2 linked regions of the Arthrobacter crystallopoietes genome follow. The protein of the gene in region 1 interacts with the protein of each later gene in a pairwise test. Links are inferred from orthologs where the notes say so. Each region holds a gene or a part of one and is shown on either strand. Other genes may lie near its edges.

What was found.
Region 2: the proteins of J5251_RS16475 (region 1) and ctaD interact in binary tests that used the Escherichia coli proteins (3 or more experiments, as listed by UniProt). The link is inferred for Arthrobacter crystallopoietes from one-to-one orthologs.

The regions. Positions count from the first base shown.
Region 1 is NZ_CP072014.1:3,596,725-3,605,450, forward strand. What follows is about bases 3,238-6,176. They hold J5251_RS16475 (aminotransferase class I/II-fold pyridoxal phosphate-dependent enzyme), read left to right. Parts: upstream 3,238-4,055; coding sequence 4,056-5,297; downstream 5,298-6,176. Other genes in these bases: J5251_RS16465 (YceD family protein), read right to left, coding at 3,238-3,382; coaD (pantetheine-phosphate adenylyltransferase), read right to left, coding at 3,498-3,980; J5251_RS16480 (spermidine synthase), read left to right, coding at 5,300-6,070; rsmD (16S rRNA (guanine(966)-N(2))-methyltransferase RsmD), read right to left, coding at 6,067-6,176. Also shown: J5251_RS16440 (FmdB family zinc ribbon protein), read right to left, coding at 1-149; J5251_RS16445 (AmiS/UreI family transporter), read right to left, coding at 146-787; mutM (bifunctional DNA-formamidopyrimidine glycosylase/DNA-(apurinic or apyrimidinic site) lyase), read right to left, coding at 937-1,902; rnc (ribonuclease III), read right to left, coding at 1,895-2,590; rpmF (50S ribosomal protein L32), read right to left, coding at 2,601-2,804; more of J5251_RS16465, read right to left, coding at 2,807-3,237; more of rsmD, read right to left, coding at 6,177-6,633; J5251_RS16490 (ATP-dependent DNA helicase RecG), read right to left, coding at 6,637-8,726. UniProt on the Escherichia coli protein: Shows aminotransferase activity with methionine and histidine as substrates, and to a lesser extent also with phenylalanine.
Region 2 is NZ_CP072014.1:3,292,704-3,301,482, forward strand. What follows is about bases 2,836-5,827. They hold ctaD (aa3-type cytochrome oxidase subunit I), read right to left. Parts: upstream 5,200-5,827; coding sequence 3,472-5,199; downstream 2,836-3,471. Other genes in these bases: J5251_RS15080 (GntR family transcriptional regulator), read right to left, coding at 2,836-2,854; J5251_RS15085 (cytochrome c oxidase subunit 4), read right to left, coding at 3,067-3,468; ctaC (aa3-type cytochrome oxidase subunit II), read right to left, coding at 5,218-5,827. In the rest of the region: qcrA (cytochrome bc1 complex Rieske iron-sulfur subunit), read left to right, coding at 1-107; qcrB (cytochrome bc1 complex cytochrome b subunit), read left to right, coding at 110-1,786; more of J5251_RS15080, read right to left, coding at 2,066-2,835; more of ctaC, read right to left, coding at 5,828-6,063; J5251_RS15100 (HesB/IscA family protein), read right to left, coding at 6,254-6,640; J5251_RS15105 (dipeptidase), read right to left, coding at 6,797-8,221; J5251_RS15110 (DUF3043 domain-containing protein), read left to right, coding at 8,283-8,779. UniProt on the Escherichia coli protein: Cytochrome bo(3) ubiquinol oxidase is the terminal enzyme in the aerobic respiratory chain of E.coli that predominates when cells are grown at high aeration.

The sequences.
Region 1 (8,726 bases):
GTCCCGGCGATGGACAATCTCGGTGGGCTGAAGACTCTGCGGACCTGACGTCCGCAGCCAGGACATTCGGCGCTCTGCGGTGCCTGTCCGATGGCGAAATTCAGCTCCACGGCATCGCACGCAGCACAGCGGTATTCGTAAAGGGTCATGAAGCCGCTCCTTGTGTTGTTGCCGGCCCAACCTGGTCTGCCTCGCTCTTTTGCCGCGACCGCCCCAGGAACAATGAGGCAGCAAAGGATGCGGCGAAAATCAGCGCACCGGTCCAGGCTGTGGTGGCCGTCGAGACAAAGCTGCCGCTGAGCAACAGCAGGGCGGGAATGGTACAGGTCAACCAGCCGCAGAAGATGGCAAACCATCCTGTGGCGGCCGTGATCGAGTTCTTGCCCAGGGCCATGAGGAGGAAGAACATGAACCACAGCACGGCCCAGGTAATCCAAATGACGCCGAACAGCGGATCCGAGATCAGGGTAAAACTGAGGACGCCGATGACTATCGCGACGACAGCCACGAAAAGACTGAACCAGCCGAGTCCTTCGGCGCTGATGCCGGTCAACTGCAGGATGCCGACGTACAGGTAGGTAAAGCCAAACAGGAACAGTCCGGCTGCCGCAAACGTCGGGGCCAGTTCGCCTTGTGCCTGGGCCAGCAGGACGAGCGGCACCACGGTCTGCAGGGCGCCCACGAAGAGATTGAGTATTGCGGCTGATTTTCCGGGAATCCGGCCGAGCAGCATCAGCCCGTTGATGAAAAGGATTGCTCCTACGTATAACAGTCCGGCACTAGCCATATTTGCCTCATCGCAAAGGAAGTGGAACTTCGAACGGGTATGGGCCGAACCTAACAACCCCTGGTTGCCCAGTCAATGGAAGACGTTGGGAAAACCCTATGGCATGGGCTTATTGCCGCTTTCGGGCAGGAAAGGCGGCGACCGCCGGGCTACCAGCGGCCGTTGCGCGGCCTCGGCTGGCACACCGGGCAGGTGTAGGAGGAGCGGTTCATGAAGACATCACGCCGAATCTTGGTCTCCAGTCCCAGCGCGGCGCAGCGGTTGCAGTTTTCCCGCTCGCGCCCGTAGGCGTTCAGCGACCGGGCGAAGTACCCTGAGGCACCATTGACGTTCACGTACAGGGAGTCAAAGCTGGTGCCCCCGGCGTCCAGTGCGCGGTTCATGACGCCGCGGCAGGCTTCGACCAGCCTTTCCGCTTCCTTGCGCCGCATCGTATCGGTGGGCCGGGCATAGTGCAGTTTTGCTGCCCAGAGGGCTTCATCGGCATAGATGTTGCCGATTCCTGAAACCAGACCCTGGTCCAGGAGGGCGCGTTTGATTCCAGTGCGGCGGGCACGCAGGCGGCGGTAAAAGGCATCGAACGAGAAGGCAGGATCCAGCGGATCACGGGCGATATGCGCGGCCTCCACCGGCACAAGCGGTAAGCCGGTTTCCGACAGTCCTCCCGCGTGCCCGTCCGCCGTCGGCACGAGGTCCGCCAGGAAAACTCCACCGAAGATCCGCTGGTCAACGAAGCGCAGTTCGGCCGGCATGGGCGTGCCGTCGGTATTCGCGGCAGGGCTCAGGGTGAGTCGGACCTTCAAGTGCTTTTCATCAGGCTGGACGGAATCCTCGACCAGCAATTGCCCGCTCATCCCGAGGTGTGCCATCAGCGCAAGTTGCGGCGTACCGCCGTCGTTGTTGGTTTCTTCGCGCAGTGGCAACCAAAGGAACTTGCCGCGGCGCACCACGTCTTCTACCTTGGTTCCTTCGAGGTTGCCGCGCAGGTCCTCGGCGCCGAGCGCATGGCGGCGGATGGAACGCTCGTCGAGGACCTCGACGCCGGTAATGGTGCGGCCGCGTACCCACTGGGCCAGGCCGCGGCGGACTACCTCGACTTCAGGCAGTTCAGGCATCTGCAGGTTCGACGGAACGCAGCTGGCGCCACGAGACGGCGGCAGCTTCCTGCTCGGCTTCCTTCTTGGAGTGGCCGGTGCCCTCGCCGTAAGCGGTGCCCCCGATGCGCAGCGTTGCCACGAACGTTCTGGCGTGGTCCGGTCCTGAGCCTTGGACGGCATATTCGACGCTGCCCATTTTGCGGGCGGCGGCCAGTTCCTGGATGCTCGTTTTCCAGTCAGTACCCGCGCCAAGGGCCTCGGCATCCGCCAGCAGTGGGGAAATGAGCCGCATGACCATCCCGCGCGCGGTTTCGATGCCGTTGACAAGGTAAGTAGCGCCGATCAGCGCTTCGACCGTGTCCGCCAGGATGGAAGACTTGTCTGCGCCGTTGGTCAGCTTTTCACCTTGGCCGAGCAGAATGTACTGGCCCAGATCCAGGTCGCGGGCAACCCCTGCCAGAGCACGGGTGCTGACGACGGCGGAACGGCGCTTGGCCAGCTCGCCCTCGGGCAGGTCCGGATTGTCGCGGTAGAGCGCATCAGTGACGGAGAAGCCGAGGATGGAGTCGCCCAGGAATTCGAGGCGCTCGTTGGTCGGCAGGCCGCCGTGTTCATACGCGTAGGAACGATGTGTCAGAGCAAGACGAAGCGTCTCGGCGTCGATTTCGACACCGAGACGCTTCAAAAGCTCTTCAGTTGAAGGCATGCGGACGCTATTAAACGTCGGCTACCTTGCGGCCCTTGTACTCAAGGAACAGCGCAGTGCCTGCCGAGTCGGTGACGACCTTGGCCTGGTGAGGCAGGCTGTAGGTGACACGGCCGTTCTCAACGGTCTTGACCAGGTTGGGCGCAGTTGCCTTCCACTGGGACCGGCGTGCGCGCGTATTCGAGCGGGACATTTTCCGCTTGGGAACAGCCACGACTAACTCTCTTCTCTCTCGTCTGACTCTGTACGTGTTGCTGCCTCATCGGCAGCTGTGCCAGCCAGCCCGGCGAGGGCTGCCCAGCGAGGATCCAAAACCTCATGTTGGTGGCCCGGATCCTCTTCAAGGCGCATCCCGCATTCAGGACAAAGGCCTTTACAGTCTTCCCGGCACACCGGCTGGAACGGCAGGGCGGTTACCACTGCGTCCCGCAACACCGGTTCGAGATCGATTGAATCGCGCTCTACCCGCCGCTGCTCTTCAGCCTCTTCATCATCCGGACCCTGATCCTGTGGATCGAAGCCCTCGTAGTAGAAGAGTTCCTGCACCCTGACGGAGAGATCATACTCGATAGCATCCAGACAGCGCCCGCACTCCCCCGTTACATCAACGGTGGCAGTGCCGGAAACCAGAATACCTTCGTGTACGGACTCAAGCCGCAGATCCAGCTCCATATCGGAGCCTTCCTGCACGCCAATGAGTGCTGCACCGAACTGCTCCGGTGCAGGTACATGCTCGTTCAGGGTCCGCATAGTACCCGGGCTGCGCCCGAGATCCTTGACCGAAATGGCCAGGGGCGAATTTTGATCATGATTCATGATCACAACGATGAGAACTCCTATAGAACATAGACCGACGTATTATCTTAGCGCGAAGATGCCCATACTCTCAAATGGACCCTCCGCCGGACTATTGTCCTTGTTCGTCCTGCTGGAAACGTTGCAGCACGGCCTTCGGAACAAAGTCCGCGATATCACCGCCGAGCGCCGCCACTTCCTTGATCAAAGTGGATGAGAGGTGTGTGTAATTGTTCTCCGCCGGCAGGAACACCGTTTCAACGCCAGTAAGATGACGGTTCATCCGGGCCATGGGCAGTTCGTACTGGTAATCCTGCGTGGAACGCAACCCTTTGATGATGACACCTGCACCATGGCTGCGGCAAAATTCCGCCAGCAGCCCGTCGCCCATCGGCTCCACGGTGATCCCGCGCAGGTAGGACAGGGTCTGGCGCGCCATGTCCAGGCGGACGTCCAGGGAGAACCTGTACTTCTTCGCATAGTTGGTGGAGACGGCGACGATCACTTCGTCGTACATGCTGGCGGCACGGGCAATAATTTCCACGTGCCCGTTGTGCAGCGGGTCATAGGATCCAGGGCAGACGGCTCGGCGCATATCTATGAATCTAATCCATTCACTGCACAAGTCACAGCACGTGAGCCCGCGGTTGTAGTGATATTACTGGGAGACATGAGCAGAACGGACGAAAACCTGGCCCAAGGATCCGCATCCGGGAACCGCGCACCGTGGCTACGCACGGCCGAAGGCGCCAACCTCCTGGGCGCGGACGGCCATTTGGGCGTGACCATCTTCGAGGAGATCACCACGTTGGCCGTCCGCACCGGTGCGATCAACCTTGGCCAGGGGTTTCCTGACGAGGACGGTCCGGAGCTGATGCGGGAGGCAGCCCGTGACGCCATCTCGGCTGGTGCGAACCAGTATGCGCCGGGCAAGGGAATCCCTGCGCTGCGCGAAGCGATCTCCGATCATCAGCGGCGCTTCTATGGATTGACGCCGGATCCGGAGACGGAAATCATCGTGACCACCGGGGCTACGGAAGCTCTGGCCGCGGCCCTGCTGGCCTTGACCGGCCCCGGCGATGAGGTCCTGACCTTCGAGCCGTTCTACGATTCCTACGGTGCCGTGATCGCGCTCAGCGGTGCAACCCACGTCACCGCACCGTTGCTGGCGCCACGGTTCCAGCCGGACCTGGCTGCGCTTGAGGCTGCTTTTTCCGACCGGACGCGCGTCATCCTGGTCAATAATCCGCACAATCCGATGGGCAGTGTCTTCACGCGGGAGGCGCTCACGCGCATTGTGGAGCTGGCCAACCGACACGACGCCATCATCATTACGGACGAAGTCTACGAACACCTCACCTTCGGTGTAGCCCATATTCCTGTGGCAACGCTGCCGGGAGCCTCGGAGCGCACCCTGACCATTTCCTCCGCGGGCAAGACGTTCTCGCTCACAGGATGGAAAATCGGCTGGATGAGCGGACCTGCCGAGCTGGTGGCGGCAGCGCGGACCGTCAAGCAATTCCTCAGTTATTCCTCCGGCACCCCCTTCCAGGCCGCTGTGGCGGCCGGTCTTGCGCTGGACGGGTCGTTCTACGAGGACATAGCGGACACGCTCCAGCGCAAGCGGGACATCCTGAGCGAGGGCCTGCGGGCGGCGGGTCTGGATGTCTTCACACCGCAGGGTACCTACTTCGTCAACGTGGACGCGGCGCCGCTGGGTATTACCGATGCAACAGGTCTGGCCCGCCGGCTCCCGGAGCTGGTCGGCGTGGCAGCCATACCGGTTCCGGTGTTCTGCCACCCCGCAGGTGCGGAACGGACCAAGTCGCTGCTGCGCTTCGCCTTCTGCAAACGTGTGGATGTGCTGGAAGAAGCGGCCTCGAGGCTTGCCACCTTGAAGGACAGGCTCTAGCGGTGACGAACCGTTTCCTGCGCGGCAGCGGCCTGCATGCCTCCATTGACCCGGACAGCAGGGTACCCGGAGCGTACATCCTGAGTATCGGCGGAGCCGAGCAGTCACATGTAGATCTGAAGCACCCGGAGCATGTCTTCTACGAGTACCTGCGCCGCATTGCCAACGTCGTGGATCTTGCCGGCGAACCGGGCCAGCCTCTGCGCTCGTTGCATCTCGGTGCCGGCGCACTCACGCTGGCGCGCTACCTCCAGGCCACCAGGCCGGGCTCCGAGCAACATGCCGTGGAGTTGGAACGTGAGCTGCTGGACTACGTCATCGACCAGCTGCCGCTGCCTGAGGGAACCGATCTGACGATATACATCGGGGATGCCCGCCAGGAACTGACCTTTGGCGATATCGACGGCGAGTTCGACGTCGTCGTACTCGATGTCTTCGCAGGAGAGGATGCCCCGGAGCATCTGGCCACTGGCAGTTTCTACAGCGAGTTGCTCGATCTGCTGTCGCCCGGCGGAGTGCTGCTGGTCAACGTTGGCGACGACCCTCCGCTGACCTTTGCCAAACGTCAGGTCTCGGAGCTGTCAGACTGCACGCCAGCGGTGGCCGTGCTGGGGGAAGCGGGCATGTTCACCAGCCGCTATGCCGGCAATTTGGTGCTTGCTGCGAGACGGGATTCGTGGCCGGAGGACTGGACGCAATCCTTGCTGGCCGCCGGTCCGCATCCGGCACGGGTGCTCACGGGCGCCGAGCTGGAATCATTCGTGCTGGCCTAGGCCGGCTCCGCGAACCACAACTGAGTCTCGCCGTACTTGCGGTCGGAAAAACATTCCAGCCCGGCCGGCCAACGTGGTTCCGGCGAACGCGAAGAGCGTTCAACGACGACCACCGACCCCTCGGCCAGGAACGGTTCCAGCAGGGCCAGGATCTCCGCCAACTTGTCTTCGGCGAGCGGGTACGGCGGATCGATCAGCACCAGGTTGTAATGTCTGCCCTCCTGCAGCCTGCCCAGGTATCCCTCGGCGCCGGTGCGGTGGACCTGCACCACCGCACGGCGCAGCACGGAGTTGACCATCTCGGCGTTGCGCCGGCACACGGCGGCGGCCTTTTCCGCCAGCTCGACCAGTTCAACGCGGGCCGCTCCCCTGCTGGCGCATTCCGCCCCCAAGGCGCCGGAACCCGCAAAGAGGTCCAGAACGACGGCGTCATGGATGACGTCGTACGACTCGAGCCGTGAGAACAAGGCTTCCTTGACCCGATCCGTCGTCGGCCTCGTTGCGGTGCCCGGCACGTTGGCCAGCGTCATGCCGCCGGCGGCCCCGGCCACCACCCGGCTCATTGCTTACCCCCGCTCAAGGAACGCCTCTTTCTCCGGGTTGAGATACAGCTCGATTGCCTCGGCCAATTCCGGGTAGTCCCCCAGCTGCGCGTCGTGTTCAATGATCGCCGCGGCGTCCTTACGGGCCTGTTCGATCACGGCTTCGTCCTTGATGACGCGCAGCAGCTTCAGCGTGGACTTGCCACCGGACTGGGAGGACCCCAGAATGTCGCCTTCGCGCCGCAGCTTCAGGTCATCCTGGGCCAGCCGGAATCCGTCAGTGGTCGCCTCCACCGCTTGCAGCCGCTCCCGGCTGGGGTGGCCCGGCTCCAGGCTTGTGACCAGCAGGCAGGTACCCAGCAGCGAGCCGCGTCCCACCCGTCCCCGCAGCTGGTGCAGCTGGGAGATACCGAACCGGTCCGCATCAAGGATTACCATCATCGTGGCATTCGGCACGTCCACGCCGACTTCGATGACGGTAGTGGACACGAGCAGGTCCAGTTGCCCCTCGGTAAAAGCGGCCATGGTGGCGTTCTTTTCCGTCGAGTCCAGCCTGCCGTGCAGCACACCGATGCGCACTCCGGACAAGACCGGCAGTTCCCCGAGAAACTCGGCAATCCGTTGGACGGAAGCCAGCGGGCGGCTTTCCTCTCCGGCATCGGCAGTCGGCTCAAAACTGGCCGGATCCTCGCCTTCGTCGTCGCCGATCTTCGGACACACCACGTACACCTGCCTGCCAGCGTCCACCTCCTCGCGCGCCCTGGCCCAGATCCGGTCCGCCCACCCGGGGTTCTCCACGAGTCCCACCAGATGAGTACGGATCGGGGCGCGTCCGGCCGGCAGTTCCCGCAGTACCGATGTTTCCAAGTCGCCGAAAACGGTCATGGCTACGGTGCGCGGGATCGGTGTGGCGGTCATGACCAGCAGGTGCGGCGGTTTGATGGCCTGGGCGCGCAACTGATCGCGCTGCTCGACGCCGAAGCGGTGCTGCTCATCCACGACGATCAGGCCGAGATCGCTGTACTCGACCTCTTTGGAGAGCAGGGCATGCGTGCCGATGACAATGCCCGCCTGACCGCTCCCGATATCCAGCAAAGCACGACGCCGGGCAGCGCCTACCACGGAACCGGTCAGCAGTACAACCTGGGTCCCGTTTTCATCGCCGCCAAGCATGCCGCCCTCGGCAAGGGGTCCTAGCATCCGCCGGATCGATTCGTGGTGCTGGCCGGCCAGCACCTCCGTTGGCGCCATCAGGACGGCCTGACCGCCGGCGTCGATGACCTGGAGCATGGCCCGCAGGGCAACGAGCGTTTTGCCGGACCCCACTTCCCCCTGCAGCAGCCGGTTCATCGGGTGGTTCTCCGCGAGCTCCGCGGCAATGGTGGCTCCGACTTCCTGCTGGCCGCCGGTGAGGGTGAAGGGCAGCGAGGCGTCGAAACGCTCCAGCAATCCAGCCCGGCGGTGCGGTCTGGCGGTTGCCTCCTCGGCGGCCGCTTGTGCCCTGCGCCGGGCCAGCGCGGTCTGCAGGATCAGCGCTTCCTGGTACCTGAACCTCTCGTGGGCTTTGGCCACCGATTCCATGTCCTGGGGACGATGGATCTGCTGGTAGGCGTCCTCCAACGAATACAGCCGGTCGCGGATGGCGATATCGGCCGGCACCGGATCCTCGATCCGGCTGAAGTCCACGACGTCGAGCAGAGCTTCGACGGCGGCCTTGATCCGCCAGCTGCTCAATTTGGCAGTGGCCGGATACAGCGGGACGGGCCGCCGGGCTTCCTCGGCGTCAAAGCCGCTCTCGTCCTCAAGCAGCACGTAGTCCGGATTGGTCAGCGTTAGCTGGCTTTGGTACGTGGTGACCTTGCCGGCAAACATGGCCAGCGTGCCCGGCAGCAGTTCCTTGTCCGCACGGTACGCATTGAAGAATGTCAGATGCACCTGGTTCAATCCGCGGACGGAATCATCGCTGACGACGACGTCGGTCAGCGTACCTTTCCGGGCACGCATCCGGCGTGTAGTGCAGCTGACAACGCGGGCCACCAAGGTCACGTTTTCATCCCGCGGGAGCTCGGCAATACTGGTCAGCTCACCGCGCTTGAGGTAGCGGCGCGGGAAAT
Region 2 (8,779 bases), 300 kb from region 1 along the record:
CACACGCCTTGCCGCAGCTGCCTATCAGCGTTGACGACGAGGGATACCTGGTTGCAACCAGCGACTTCCACGAACCCGTCGGACCTAGCTTCTGGGAGCGTGGCTAATCATGAGTGCTTCGACTTCATCTGATACCTATCAGCCGAAAACCAGTCTCGGACGTGTCACCAACTTCGTAGATACTCGAGTTGGCGGTTCATCCATCGTCAAGGAATTCGGCCGCAAGATCTTCCCCGACCACTGGTCATTCATGTTCGGCGAAGTTGCCTTGTACACCTTCGTCATCCTGCTGCTGTCGGGAACGTTCCTGACGCTGTTCTTCGATCCGTCGATGGCAGAAACGCACTACGACGGATCCTACGTCCCGCTTAAGGGTGTAGAAATGTCGGTCGCATATGCTTCAACCTTGGATATCTCTTTCGATATCCGCGGTGGACTCTTTATGCGTCAGTTGCACCACTGGTCGGCGCTGCTCTTCGTAGCGTCCGTCTCGGTGCACATGCTTCGTGTGTTCTTTACCGGAGCCTTCCGTCGTCCGCGTGAACTCAACTGGCTCGTCGGCTGTGTCCTCCTGATCCTCGCTCTGGCAGCGGGCTTCACCGGCTACTCGCTGCCGGATGATCTTCTTTCCGGCAACGGTCTGCGCATCATCGATGGCGTTATCAAGGCGATTCCGCTTATCGGTACTTACCTGTCCATGCTGATCTTCGGGGGCGAATTCCCGGGCACGGCTATCGTGGGACGTCTGTACGTGATGCACATCCTCGTGGTCCCCGCGCTGATTCTTCTGATGATCGCTATCCACCTGTTTATGGTTGTTGTTCACAAGCACACGCAATACCCCGGCCCGGGCCGCACGGAGACCAACGTTGTGGGCTTCCCTGTTGGACCGGTATACGCCGCGAAGGCAGGCGGCTTCTTCTTCATCGTCTTCGGTGTGGTTGCAGTCATCGCAGCGAACTTCCAGATCCTGCCGATCTGGGATTACGGCCCCTATGACCCCTCCCCTGTTTCCGCCGGTACCCAGCCCGACTGGTACATCGGATTCGTGGACGGTGCGCTTCGGCTCATGCCAGGTGTCCTGTGGGGCTTCCCGTTCGAATACGTGCTCTTCGGCAGTTTCACCCTGTCGCTGAATGTATTGCTCCCGGCCCTCGTTCCGGCTGGTATCCTGTTCGGCCTCATGTTTGGCTGGCCGTGGATCGAACGCTGGGTAACCAAGGACACTCGCGAACACCACATCCTGGACCGTCCGCGCAACGCTCCCTTCCGTACAGCAACCGGTGTGGCCGGCGTCATCTGGTACTGCGTCATGTGGGCAGCAGCCAGCTCCGACCTCATTGCTACACACTTCTTCGTGTCACTAAACGATGTCACCTACTGGCTCCGTGCGCTGTTCTTCATCGGACCGATCATCGGGTTCATCGTGACCCGGAGGATCTGCCTCGCGCTGCAGCGCAAGGACCGGGAGATCGTTCTCCATGGCCGCGAGACCGGACGTATTGTCCGTCTCCCCCATGGTGAGTTCATCGAGGTCCATGAGCCGCTGAATGACTACAAACTGCACCGCTTGGTCAGCTTCGAGTCCCCAGAGGTCCAGCCGGCCGAGCCGGACGCCAATGGAAAGATCTCGGGCACGGAGAAGCTACGTGGACGTTTGTCCCGCTTCTTCTTCGAGGACCGTGTTGCTCCGGTTACACCGGCCGAGCTCACAGCCGCCCATAGCCATGGCGACCACGACGAAACCGAAACCTCAAAGAGCAAGGCTGAAATTTCCAGCCATTGATCTCAACATCATGGAGGGCGGCTCCACCACTGCTGGTCCGGAGCCGCCCTCCGTTTTAATGCTCACGTCGATGAATAACTAGTCGACGTTGATCGGGCAGGGTGAATCATAGCGCGGCCGGAATCTGGGCTTGTGTGAGTACCAGCTCACCAGCCCACATAGCAAAGATGACCAATCGGCCTGTGCCCGTCAGCAGATGCCGGTAATGCCCGGGTCGCCGACTCACCAGCGTCCAGACGCAGCATGTCCTCAGAGGCCTTGCCTGCCCCCTGGAGGCCCTTAGAACCGCTTAACGTTGTAGGAACGCGGGGACCGCCCGCCGGGCCGCTGGAGGGGCACCCACAGTTTGTAGCGGTCTGCCCGGTAATATGAGATCGAAAAGTCGGCCATCATTCTCGATACGTAAGCGTGGCGTTGGATCTTAAGCAGTGGGGCGCCGATGTCGACGTTCAGCAACCTGGCGATAGACGGTTGCGCCGCTGTGGCCTCAATAGTGTCCTCGCCCCACTCCATCACCAAACCGTAGCGCTCACTGAGGACGTTGTAGAGGGATGTGGGAGGCGGATCATCGAGAATGCCAGGAACCCGGCTGGCAGGAATGAAGTTCTCATCCACACTCATCGGATCACCGTCGGCTAGCATGAGTCGACGGAAACGGACCACAGGCTGCCCCTCTTCGATCTGCAGCTCGCGTGCAACCAGCGGAGCGGCGCCGATCTGCTCAAAGCTCAAGACGCGGGCGTCCGGGACCATGCCCCGTCGCTGCATCTCTTCGCTATAGGAAGTCAGCTTCACCTGTAGATCCAGTTTGGGCTGGCTCACGAAAGTCCCAAGCCCCACGATGCGTTCCAGCACCTGTTCGGCAACCAGCGAATCAATGGCCTGCCGCACCGTCATACGTGCCACACCGAAACGTTGGGTTAGTTCTCTTTCAGAGGGAAACGGCCCCCCGGGCTCGCAATTCTCCTTCGCATGACGCCGGAGTATGTCCCGCAGTTGAGCGTGCTTGGAGGTTCTGGACGCATCGTCGATTTCTCCGGGAATAGCCGCTGCTGCTTTTGATACCATGACACTCCCCTCATCCGCTGACGCAACGACACTATTCTAGCCCGGTCTAGACCACCTGTTTCCCATGCCATTAAGGCAGCACGCCCGACGAACCACATGTCGACGCGTGCACGCCGAGCGGGACGGGCGCGCCACGCCAGCCTTTGTGCCCGTGCGGTTAAACCTAAAGGGCCCGGAGCATGATGCTCCGGGCCCTTTAGGTCAGCTTTCACTTAGTGCGCGTGGTCGCCGCGGCTGTATTCATAAACCCAACCGATGAGTGCGACGACCAGCAGGCCGACGCCGATGTAGGTGATCCAGAAGCCCACGGCCAGGCCGAGGAAGCCTGTTGCAGCCGCGAGGCTCAAAACCAGCGGCCACCAGCTCCAAGGGCTGAAGTGCCCCTGTTCGCCGGAACCTTCGTGGATTTCTGCATCCACCCGGTCCTCAGGACGGGCACCAACACGACGGCCGGTGAACCACAGGTACCCGCCGATCATCGCTGAAAGACCCGCCGTCAGAAGCAGCGCCAGATAGCCGACGTGCTCCTGCCAATCGACCATGAAGCCGTAGACGACGGCAACGAGCGCAAAGAACGGAGCGAGTCCGATAAAGAGCCAGGATTCAACCTTCATGCGCTATGCATCCTCTCGGTCGGCCGGTCCGAAGACCTGGGCGGCCGGAGCGGGTTGCTTCGGCGTGTGTTTGGGAGCGAGCTCCGGATGGTGCAGATCCAGGGCAGGCCGCTCGGAACGGATCCGAGGCAAGGACGTGAAGTTGTGACGCGGCGGCGGGCAGGAAGTCGCCCACTCCAATGACGCACCGAAGCCCCAGGGATCATCGACCTCGACCTTTTTGCCATTGCGCCATGTGATGTATACGTTCCAGAAGAATGGAATCAGCGACGCGCCGAGCACGAACGAGGAGATCGTGGAGAACTGGTTCATCGCGGTGAAGTTATCTTCGGGAAGGTAGTCCGCGTAACGACGGGGCATACCGATGACTCCGAGCCAGTGCTGGATCAGGAAGGTGCCGTGGAAGCCGAGGAACAGGAGCCAGAAGTGGATCTTGCCGAGGCGTTCATTGAGCATCTTGCCCGTCCACTTCGGCCACCAGAAGTAGAAGCCGGCGAACATGGCGAAGACCACGGTTCCGAACACTACGTAGTGGAAGTGCGCGACGACGAAGTATGTATCTGACACATGGAAGTCCAGCGGCGGTGACGCCAGAATGATGCCGGTCAGGCCGCCGAAGAGGAAGGTGACCAGGAAGCCAATGCTCCAAAGCATGGGAGTCTCGAACGTGATCGATCCACGCCACAAAGTGCCGATCCAGTTGAAGAATTTCACGCCGGTAGGCACCGCGATCAGCATGGTCATGAAGGCGAAGAACGGCAGCATGACCGAGCCTGTGACGTACATGTGGTGCGCCCAAACGGTCACAGACAAGGCGGCGATGCCGATGGTCGCATACACCAGGCCCTTGTAGCCGAAGATCGGTTTGCGGCTGAACACCGGGAAGATTTCGGAGACGATGCCGAAGAACGGCAGGGCGATGATGTAGACCTCAGGGTGTCCGAAGAACCAGAAAAGGTGCTGCCACAAAATGGCGCCGCCGTTCTCCGGGTTGAAAATGTGGGCCCCAAAACGTCGATCTGCTCCCAACGCGAACAGCGCGGCAGCCAGCGGAGGGAACGCCATCATCACGAGGATCGCGGTGACGAGCGTGTTCCAGGTGAAGATCGGCATGCGCCACATGGTCATGCCTGGGGCACGCATGCAGATGATGGTGGTAATGAAGTTGACCGAGCCAAGAATGGTACCGAAACCGGACAACGCCAAACCGAAGACCCAGAGATCTCCGCCCACGCCGGGCGAGAAGGTTGTGCTGGACAGCGGCGCATAGGCAAACCAGCCAAAGGATGCGGCGCCCTGCGGGGTAATGAAACCAGCAACTGCGATGGTACTGCCGAAGAGGAAGAACCAGAAGGCCAGGGCGTTCAACCGCGGGAAGGCAACATCCGGTGCGCCGATCTGAAGCGGCATGATCACATTGGCAAAGCCGGCGAACAGCGGCGTTGCGAACATCAGCAGCATGACTGTGCCGTGCATGGTGAACAGCTGGTTGTACTGCTCCTTGGTCTGCAGGATCTGCATACCGGGTTCAAACAGCTCGGCACGGATGACCAGCGCCATCACGCCGCCGAGGCAGAAGAAGATGAACGACGCAATCAGGTACATGTACCCGATGGTCTTGTGGTCCGTCGAAGTGATCCAGTTGACGACGATGCGTCCCTTGGAGCGGGGAACGACGCGCGGCGCTACTGTCGTGCCGGTTTCATCGGCGGTGTACTCGTAAGTAGACACTAGTTTTCCCTGCCTTCCTTACTCAGCCGATTCGGCATACGGGTTGCGGTCATATTCCTCACCGATCTGACCGTCTTCAAGCTCGCTCATGCGCTGCTCGAATTCGGCTTCGGAGACGACCTCTACGCGGAACAGCATTTCCGAATGGTACTCGCCGCAAAGCTCGGCGCACTTTCCATCGAAGACGCCTTCGCGCTCAGGAGTCAGCGTAATGTAGTTGGTTTTCCCCGGGATCATGTCCACCTTCTGCAGGAACGCAGGTACCCAGAAGGAGTGGATGACATCGCGGGAATTGAGCTGCAGTTCCACGCTCTGGTTCACCGGCAGGTAAAGAGTGGGCAAAGTCTCCGGGATACCGGTTTCGCCGGTCAGGTGCGCCTGAACGCCTGAGAAGTACTTGTCTTCCGAGACGTAGTTGAAGTCCCACGACCACTGCTTACCGCGTACATCAATGATCTGATCCGGGTTGTCGTCCCGAGCCGTGATGGCGCTCATGTCCTTTTCGGTGAAGTAGAACAGCACCATAACCATGACCAGCGGTACAGCCGTGTAGAAGATTTCCAACGGCAAATTGTAGCTGATCTGGCGCGGGTAACCCGTCTCGTTCTTCCGGCGGCGGTAGGCCACGATGCACCAGATAATCAGGCCCCAAGTGATGACGCCGATGGCCAGTGCGGCAATCCAGGAGTTCACCCACAAATCGATGATCCGATCTGTGTGGTTGGTCGTACCCCGTTCAGTGGGCAACCATCCCAATCGGACTTCTTCTGAACATCCCGTCAACAACAGCGCGCCTACTACGCCAAGGCCCGTAGCCTTGGTGATCCTGGCGCGCCGACTGCCGGTTCGGTCGTGCGAACTCACAGACGGCCCTTCCTCTTGTTTCGTGCAAGTGATGCGCACGCGGCACGGAGATTTCCGCGCTGAGACCGCGCACGCATATTCAGTTTTACTACTCACTGTAGAGCTTACCCTCACCGATGACGTGGATGTGACAGATTGCCTCAGTGCGTCGGTGTCGGAACCCGGCCCCGGGGTGCCTACAGTGCCTGTTTTAGTGGAACGAATCTCCGCAGGCACAGGAGCCACCGGCATTCGGGTTATCGATGGTGAAGCCCTGCTTGGAAATGGTGTCCTCGAAGTCGATCGAAGCCCCGCTGAGGTAAGGAACACTCATCTTGTCCACGATGACTTCCACGCCGTCGAAGTCGCGCACTGCGTCCCCGTCCAGCATGCGCTCGTCGAAGTAGAGCTGGTAAATGAGCCCCGAACATCCGCCGGGCTGTACGGCAACGCGCAGACGAAGATCTGTGCGGCCCTCCTGTTCGAGCAGGCTGCGGACCTTGCCGGCTGCAACGTCGGTCAGGGCAACCTCGTGCGTGGGCAGTTCAGCCTCGGTCTCGGTTGTGGTCTCGGTTGCAGTGCTGGTGGTTTCACTCATTGCTATTCCTTATCTTTGACTGGCCAGCAGGTGACCTGCTGCTATCACTCAGCGGTGCTCTGGCTCCTTTACCATGTTACGACCCGTGCTGTTATTTCCGGCAACCGGGCAGCCTGCGGCCGTAGGTCCCGTCTCCGCGGAGCATCCTGAACCGATTCAGAGACCGGCCGCGTTAAGGCGTGCCAGCAACAGCGCCTCGGCCAGCACTGCATTGCGGAAATCGCCCAGATGGAGCGATTCGTTTGCGGAATGCGCACGTGAATCGGGATCTTCGACACCGGTAATGAGGATCTGCGCCTGCGGAAACAGCTCGGTCAGATCCGCGATAAATGGTATTGACCCTCCCATGCCTGCCTCGACCGGCTGCGTATTCCACGCTGTTCCAAGCGCCCAGAGCGCGGCCTGCGCGGCCGAGGCGTTTGTGTCGGTGGCAAATGCGTTGCCCCGTTCGCCGGGGGCAAAGGAGACTTCAGCCCCGAAGGGAGCATGGCTGCCGATATGGCGGGCAATCGCTTCCATGGCCGCATCAGGATCCTGGCCAGGCGCCAGCCGCACACTGATTTTTGCGCGTGCTGAGGGCAAGAGAGTGTTGGAGCTCAGCGCCACGCTTGGCACATCCATGCCGATGACCGACAGCGCAGGCTTGTTCCAGAGCCGGTCTGCGATGCTGCCTGTCCCTGCAAGCTGCACTGACTCCAGCACCGAACTGTCCCGACGGAAATCTTCCTCGGGATAGTCCACGGTTGCGGGAGCCGCCGAGACCAGCCCCTCGATGGCTACTTCACCGGCGTCGTCGTGGAAGGTGGAAATGAGTCGGGCCATGAGCGTGGGCGCATCCAGCAATGGCCCGCCGAACATGCCCGAGTGCACGGCGTGTTCCAGGACCCGCAGTTCAATGACCCCGTCTACCAGCCCGCGCAGGCTCGTGGTGAGGGCAGGTATGCCCACCTTCCAGTTGGCTGAATCAGCGACAATGATGACATCCGCACGGAGCAGTTCCTGGTGCGTTTCCAGGAACGTGCGGAACGTCGGGGAACCAGCTTCTTCTTCCCCTTCGATAAAGAACGTCACTCCGACGCCGAAGTCCTCCCCCATGGTCGCCAGCAGCGCCTCCAAAGATGCCACATGGGCCATGATGCCGGCCTTATCATCGGCCGCGCCTCTGCCGAAAAGCCGCCCGTCCTTTTCGGTTGCAGCGAAGGGCTCGGTTTTCCAAAGCCTCGCGTCACCCGGGGGCTGGACATCATGGTGCGCATACAAGAGGACTGTAGGTTTGCCGGGTCCGGCAGGCCGTCTTGCCACCACAGCGGGACCGCCTTCGGTCTCCCCATTGGAAACACTCAGGATCTGTACGTCGGTCAGGCCGAGACCGCGTATCAGTTCGGCAACGGTTTCGGCGCTGGTTGCCAGTTCGGCCGGGTCGAATGCCTCCCACGCTATGCCCGGTATGGCGACGAGTTCTTTCAAGGACGTAATGGTCTGGCCCATCCTGGCATCGACTGCCTGGGCGAGGGCGTCAACGTCGACGGGCTGGGCGCGTCTTGCCGCCGGATAATGGCCGGAATCAGAAGGACTTGTCATACCGGCCACCCTACCCTCGGGCCCGGCACGGGCGGCAAGGACTGCAAGGTATTCTGTAGGGGTGTTTGGACGAAAAAAAGAGGCTCCCTCGCCCCAGGAAACCGTAGACCAGCAGGCCCAGGCCGTCCCTGAACGGGACCAGATGACGGGCAAAGGCGCGCCGACGCCCAAACGGAAGGCTCAGGAAGCCGCGCGCAAGCGTCCGCTCGTTCCGAACGACCGTAAGGCGGCACGGGCCGCCAGCCGGGATGCGCAGCGCGAAGAACGGATCCGCATGCGCCAGGCCATGGACACCGGGGACGAGCGCCACCTGCCGTTCCGCGACAAGGGACCCCAGAAGCGCTTCGTCCGCGACTTTGTTGACGCCCGTTGGGTCCTCGGCGAGTTCCTGATCGTGTTCGCGCTGATTTTCGTTGTACTTAGCTTCATCCGCGACCTGAACGTCCAGGCCATCATTTTGGTCGGTTTCTGGATCCTGCTCGCTTGCGTTGCGATTGACGCCTTCATCCTGGGACGCCAGCTCAAGAAGCGGTTGGTGGCAAAGTTCGGGGAGTCCGA